Regions from separate parts of the Mesorhizobium sp. DxT genome, predicted to be linked through region 2. Evidence: predicted binding sites of a transcription regulator. Region 2 holds the regulator's gene; each other region holds the start of a gene.

Evidence for each region. Region 2 encodes LexA, which represses DNA repair genes until DNA is damaged. Its sites were predicted from a motif close to TGTTCNNNNTGTGTTCNG; they were not measured.
Region 1: a site for LexA is predicted at 1,229-1,246, ahead of parE (DNA topoisomerase IV subunit B). Genes of this name have one in related genera too.
Region 3: a site for LexA is predicted at 1,018-1,035, ahead of ACVJNE_RS12220 (single-stranded DNA-binding protein). Genes of this name have one in related genera too.

What each region holds. Positions count from the first base shown of each region.
Region 1 covers NZ_JBZFLJ010000011.1:106,537-108,783, reverse strand. The annotation lists gene parE (DNA topoisomerase IV subunit B) at 1-1,158, opposite strand, end outside; gene ACVJNE_RS19630 (hypothetical protein) at 1,436-1,651, shown strand; gene ACVJNE_RS19625 (VOC family protein) at 1,672-2,205, opposite strand.
Region 2 covers NZ_JBZFLJ010000005.1:53,937-56,183, reverse strand. The annotation lists gene ACVJNE_RS11065 (ComEC/Rec2 family competence protein) at 1-170, shown strand, start outside; gene lexA (transcriptional repressor LexA) at 830-1,546, opposite strand; gene ACVJNE_RS11055 (molybdopterin molybdotransferase MoeA) at 1,869-2,247, opposite strand, start outside.
Region 3 covers NZ_JBZFLJ010000005.1:283,365-285,611, reverse strand. The annotation lists gene uvrA (excinuclease ABC subunit UvrA) at 1-336, opposite strand, end outside; gene ACVJNE_RS12220 (single-stranded DNA-binding protein) at 1,151-1,663, shown strand; gene ACVJNE_RS12215 (GyrI-like domain-containing protein) at 1,673-2,173, shown strand.

The DNA.
Region 1 (2,247 bases), on a different contig from region 2:
CTTGGTCTGGCCGACGAATTCCGGTTCGCGGATGAACACCGACAGCATGCCGGCGGCCGAGATCATCACGTCCTCGCCGGTGACGACCGAGGCGCGCTTGTTGCCGACCAGATCCGCATAGGCTTTCAGTCCGCGCGTCAGCACGTTGCGGAAGCCCATCTCGTGGGTGCCGCCTTCCGGCGTCGGGATGGTGTTACAGTAGGAGTTCAGGAAGCCGTCGCCGCCATACCAGGTGACCGCCCATTCCATGGAGCCGTGGCCGCCCTGCTTCTCGCTCTTGCCGGCGAAGATTTCGCGGGTTACCTGGAAGTCGGAGCCGAGCGATGCGGCCAGATAATCCTTCAATCCGCCGGGAAAGTGAAAGACGGCCTTGGCCGGCGTCTCATCCTTTTCCGGGATCAATGCCGGGTCGCACGACCAGCGGATTTCCACGCCGCCGAAGAGATAGGCCTTGGAGCGGGCCATACGGTAGAGCCGCGCCGGCTCGAACTTCGCGTTCTTGCCGAATATGTCCGCGTCGGGATGGAAGCGGGTGCGGGTGCCGCGCCGGTTGTGCACGTCGCCGAGGTTTTCCAGCGGCCCCTGCGGCACGCCGCGCGAGAAGCGCTGACGGTAGAGCTTGCGGCCGCGCGCGACCTCGACTTCGAGCACGTCGGACAGCGCGTTGACGACCGAGACGCCGACGCCGTGCAGGCCGCCGGAGGTTTCGTAGACCTTGGAGTCGAATTTGCCGCCGGCGTGCAGCGTCGTCATGATGACTTCGAGCGCCGACTTGTCCTTGAACTTCGGGTGCGGGTCGACCGGTATACCGCGGCCGTTGTCGGTGACGGTGATGAAGCCTTCGGCGTCCAGCTCGACCTCGATGAAGGTCGCATGGCCGGCGACCGCCTCGTCCATCGAATTGTCGATCACCTCGGCGAAGAGGTGGTGAAGCGCCTTCTCGTCGGTGCCGCCGATATACATACCCGGCCGGCGCCGCACCGGCTCCAGCCCTTCCAGAACCTCGATGTCGGCCGCGCTGTAGCCTTCGCTGCCATCCTTCTGCTGCGGCTGCTTTGCTTTGGCGGCCTGAACCAGCGGGTCGACCGGGCGTGCAGGCGCGCGCTGCGCGGTCGGGCCGTCGGCTAGGTTGGCGAAGAGATCGTTTGCGTCGTCCATGAATGCCTGTCGTTCGATATGCCGCGAATCACTGCCGATACTGCCACGGTTCGGCGGTCAAGGCGACGGGAGTTCCTGATACGTTCGCGGCCGGGGCCGCGGTCGTGTCGAATGGCTCCAATTTTACGGATCGGTCTTACCGAAGGCTAACCAGCCTGACGAATAAGCCCGTTTTGTGCCGCTTCAGGGGGCGAATTTGTTCAGCTTTCGCCTCCAGCTTCGCCCGTAACACAAAAATGGTGGAAGTGCAGGGGCAGAGGCTTTGAAACACGCGACTATGGCAACGATTGGAACCGGCTCGGGAGCGAGCACAGGCGGTGCAACGCAGTTTGGCGGGTTGCCACGCTGGTTGCGGCTGGTGCTGGTCTTCACCGCTGCTTTCGCGCTGGCGTTTGGCGTGGCGCGGCTGGCGCGTGCGGAAGCCGGCGTCACATTCGCAAAATCGCATATGCCGGCACATGCGTCGCCCGCCGAGGGCGAGCCGATCGCCTAGCGACGACCGGCCCGCCGGTTTCAGCCTTCGAAGGCTGAGCGCAGCATCGCGATGTCGAACTTCTTCATCTGCAGGAACGCAGCCGTGACGCGCGCAACCTTGGCCGCGTCGGTATCCTGCATCATCTCCAGCAGCGCGTTCGGCACCACCTGCCACGACAGGCCGAACCTGTCCTTGACCCAGCCGCATGGCCCTTCCTGGCCGCCTTCGCTGAGCCTGGCCCAGTAGTAGTCGACCTCTTCCTGGTCTGCGCACGGAATCTGGAACGAGATCGCTTCATCGAAGGTGAAGTGCGGCCCGCCATTGAGGCCTACGAAATCCTGGCCGTCGAGCGTGAACGCCACGGTCATCACGGCGCCTTCTTCCTTGCCGTGGATTTCCTTGCCTTCGGAGCCGTAGCGGCTGATCGTCCTGATGTGTGAGTTGGGGAAGATCGAGACGTAGAAGTTGGCGGCGTCCTCCGCCTTGTCGTCGAACCAGAGACAGGGCGTGATGTGGCGCAGAGGGCTGTTCCTGTCCTTCGCGACGGGGCGTGGCGCGGTATGGGTTTCCATGGGGTTTTCTCCTCATCCTCGCATGGGTTGAAAGGGCAGAAG
Region 2 (2,247 bases):
TCGCCGTAAACCGCCAACGACCAAGCACCTTCACCTTCCAGAACTGGCAGCGGGCTGCGAATGCGGGCGATGTTGCACGGCCTGTGGAAGGTGACGCCGGGCCGCCTCGGCCACCCCGGCCGATGATCAGGGTGCGTTGCCATTCCAGTGCCGGGAAGGGCTTTGCGTAGCGCGCCATGGCGGCGGCGGCATAGTCGTTCACGCCGACGGCGAACGAACGGCTTCGACTGCGTGTTCTTATGCGAGCCTCATCGTCATCGACGACGCAACGGCGAACAGTCCCTGTCGCGGCAGCAGCGTCACCGTCATCACCAAGCGCGATTTGGCCCGCCGCGGGAGCGCCGAGATCGTTTTCGAGAAAGACATCGCCGGCGAAACACGCGGAACCGAAGCAAGCAGTGGCACAGACGCCGGTGTCAGGAATCGCACTTCCGCGAGACCGGCTTTTTACCCAAACATTCGTTTCGCGATCCGCGAACCCTATCGGCCCTGGCACGCGCACCGGCAGTATTCGCGTGAGGCGAGGGGACTTCCACCCTGGCAGAAATCGCAAGGTGAGTAACAGCCAGCCGGCTGCCGCGATGCCTTTGCAGCGAAAGCACTGATCGGTGCGTCCTTCGAGGCTCGCGGAGCCTGTCCTCGGGCTCGCCGAAGGCAAGACCCGGGGGCTCGCACCCCCAGCATGAGGGAGGGTCTGCATCGCTCGGGAATCCTGCTGCCCGACGGGCTATTCCTTGACGTGCATCGAGCCCAATAGGTTGGATTCGATCAATCCACCCCTCATGCTCATGCTCATCCTCAGTCGAGCATGACCTTGTCTAATGGCCGATCAATAACGCCGGATGAGCCCGACGAGCCTACCTTGTACCTTCACGCGATCAGGGCCGAAGATGCGGGTTTCGTAGGCGGGGTTGGCAGCCTCCAGCGCGATCGAGGCGCCCTTGCGGCGGAACCGCTTGAGGGTTGCTTCCTCATCGTCGACGAGAGCCACCACGATGTCGCCGGGATTGGCGGTCTGGCCGTCGCGGATGATGACGGTGTCGCCGTCGAAGATGCCCGCCTCGATCATCGAGTCACCCTTGACCTCGAGCGCGTAGTGCTCGCCGCCCGAAAGCATTTCCGGCGGAACGCTGATCGAGTGCGTCTTGTGCTGGATCGCCTCGATCGGCACGCCGGCGGCAATCCGGCCCATCACCGGAATGGCAACGGCCGCACCGGCATCATCGTCATTGCTGGCAGACTGGATGCGCGAGGGTTCCGGCGCCCGGCCAAGGCTGCCTTGAATGACGCTGGGCGAGAACTTTTTGGCCGCATTGAGCCCCGGCGCGATCGAGTCTGGCAGCCGCAGCACTTCCAGCGCACGTGCCCTGTTGGGCAGGCGTCGAATGAAGCCGCGCTCCTCGAGCGCAGTAATCAGGCGGTGGATACCGGACTTGGAAGCGAGGTCGAGCGCCTCCTTCATCTCGTCGAAGGAAGGGGGAATGCCAGTTTCTTTCAGCCTTTCATGGATGAAGAGAAGCAGTTCGTGTTGCTTGCGCGTCAGCATTCTGTTGCCCCTTTTGGGAATCAGTCCATAAACAAAACCAGAACAAACACTATCTGTTCCAGTTGTGTTCCGCAACGGCTTAAATTATCGTGAATGCGTAGGAGGCTCCGAGACAGTGGCGCGGGAAAAAATGACTGTAGAGCTCGAGCGGCTGGTTTGAAGCCAGGCTGGGCGCGATCTACATCTGCGCCGCTCCGACAAGGAGCTTGCTGCTGCAATCGAGCGGTTGAAGGACATCCAGTCCAGAACCGACCGGATGGGTCACATTGCGGCGACCGGCCACGATCTTCGTCTCGTTGAACGCGACTAGAAAGCCGCTCGCTCAGCGCAGCATCAGCACGCGGCAGACATCTCCAGCCTCCGAAGCGGCCACGTTCGGTTCGCGGATGATGAGCGCGTTGGCGTGCGCCAGTGTCGTCAGCATCGAGGAATCCTGCACGGCGAACGGCCTTGCAACGAGGCGCCCGTCCTCATGCGTCGCTGCCGCGCGGACATAATCCTGCCGGTGATCATTGGCCTTCATGGCTTCGCCAAGGACGGCTTCCCTCATGTCGGCAACATGTGGGCGGCCGCCAAGGTTCGCGAGCAGCGGTTTCAGGAACAGATGCGCGCAGACAAGGCTTGAAACCGGATTTCCCGGCAAGCCAAGAACGCGGGTTTCTCCCAGCCTGCCGAACATCAGCGGCTTGCCGGGGCGCATG
Region 3 (2,247 bases), 230 kb from region 2:
GCGCATATAGTCGTAAATCTCGGTGACGGTGCCGACCGTCGAGCGCGGGTTCTTCGACGTCGTCTTCTGCTCGATCGAGATGGCCGGCGACAGGCCGTCGATCTGGTCGACGTCCGGCTTCTGCATCATCTCGAGGAACTGCCGGGCATAGGCCGACAGGCTCTCCACATAGCGCCGCTGCCCCTCTGCGTAGATGGTGTCGAAGGCGAGCGACGACTTGCCCGAGCCGGACAGGCCGGTCATGACGATCAACTGGTCGCGCGGCAGGTCGAGATCGACATTCTTGAGATTGTGCTCGCGCGCGCCGCGAATGGAGATGAATTTCTGGTCCGCCATGGTCCCGTGTGCCGCCTTACATCAGAACGGCCGGCATCGTAGCCGGCCAGACCCCGGATATGGTGTTGTTGGTGCCGTCCGTCGAGGCCGGCGGCCTCCGGAAAACCGCCTCTGGCTTTTCACGCGTTTTCGCGCACAGGGCAAGCAGAAAGAACAGAGAGCGAACAGCTCCTGACAATCCGTTGGCAGGAGGACGCGGCCACTGGCGATCACGAATTGTTGCCGTGCCGGCGTCGACGGTTGACGTTGGGGCAGGGCGGAGTCATGCTCTCCCGGTCAGATGAAGCTCGCCTCGGCGGTCGTCCTCGTACGCCCAAGGGGTGTCGGAAACACGGCAAGGCTTGAGCGCGTCTGCGAAAGGAGAAACTGCAAAGGGAGACGAGGCATGACCCCGCCGGACAGTCCCAGCAGGCTCCACCACGGTGTGGAGCCACGATAGCCTGAAGGCCAGCGCACGTCGCGGCCCCGTTATCGATCAACCTACAATTTGACAGATAGTCGGATCATCGGGCGACGACCCGAGACGCATCCGAAGAACGTGCCGGTAATCCACTCCCGGCGACAGAGCAAAGGCTCTCAACGGCCCCGACCACGTCGCGAACGTGGCGGGGCTTTCTTCGTCGCCGGCAGCGACCGAACCGCGGAGGCCGCCGGGATTGTCAGGAGCCCCATTCTCTTGTAAAGAACAAATGAAGAACAACGAAAACTGTGGAGATGTCGCCGAGCGGGCGGCCGGCGGGGCGAATCCGCGAGGGCGTTCGGATAGTGTGCCGCGACATCGATTTCAGGTTTAGGACGAGCGCAGGAGAGCGTCATGGCGGGTAGCGTCAACAAGGTCATTCTGGTGGGTAATCTGGGCGCCGATCCGGAAATCCGCCGGCTCAATTCCGGCGACCCGGTCGTCAACCTTCGCATCGCCACCTCCGAGACATGGCGCGACAAGCAGTCCGGCGAGCGGCGCGAGAAGACCGAGTGGCACAACGTCGTCATCTTCAACGACAACCTTGCCAAGGTCGCCGAGCAGTACCTGAAGAAGGGCGCTAAGGTCTATCTCGAAGGCCAGCTCCAGACCCGCAAATGGCAGGACCAGCAGGGACAGGACCGCTACACGACCGAGGTTGTGCTGCAGAAGTTCCGCGGCGAGCTGCAGATGCTCGATACACGCGGCGAGGGCGGCGGCGGCCAGGTCGGCTACGATCGCGGCGGCTCCCAGGGCGGCGGGCGCGGCTCCGATTTCGGCCAGTCCGGACCAGGCGATCAGGGTCGCGGCGGCGGTGGCGGTGGCGGCGGATACTCGCGCGACCTGGACGACGAGATCCCTTTCTAAGGCTCTCCCATGTGCCTTCTGTGCAGCGAGGCCGCAGCGGCGGATCAGGGCATTGCCCTGACCGAGCGGCCCGCGCACCGGCTTTGCGGCCTTCATTGGCAGGGCACCTACGGGGAAGCGGCGCGAGGGGCGATCCATTCCGTCATACGGGATGTACAGGCCTTCGCCGCGCGACGTGAAAGCGGGTGGCGCAGCCCGATCGTCGGGCTGTCGTGGAACGACCGGCCGGACGGTTTCCGCTACTTCGTCGGCATTGCGATGGATGATGCAGGCGAACTGCCTGAGGGTTTCGGATCGCTTGTTCTGCCTGAAATGACGCTGGCGAGTTCCTGGCATGGAGTCGGCGACGGCGAGGTGGTTGCGCATTATGTGCGGATGATCGACTGGCTGCAGGCCGGGAGTCTTTCCTGGGACAAGCGTCACTTTCACCACCGGGAAGAATACCCGCACGATGTGGACCTGACGAAACCGCCAGCGCTGCGGCTGCTCATTCCGGTCTCGCCTGCCTGAACCGGCACGGCTTAACCCGCTTTCCAGCCAAATAGGTTCGTTGGGCGCTGCGAGATTGCGGCCGGGAAAACCTG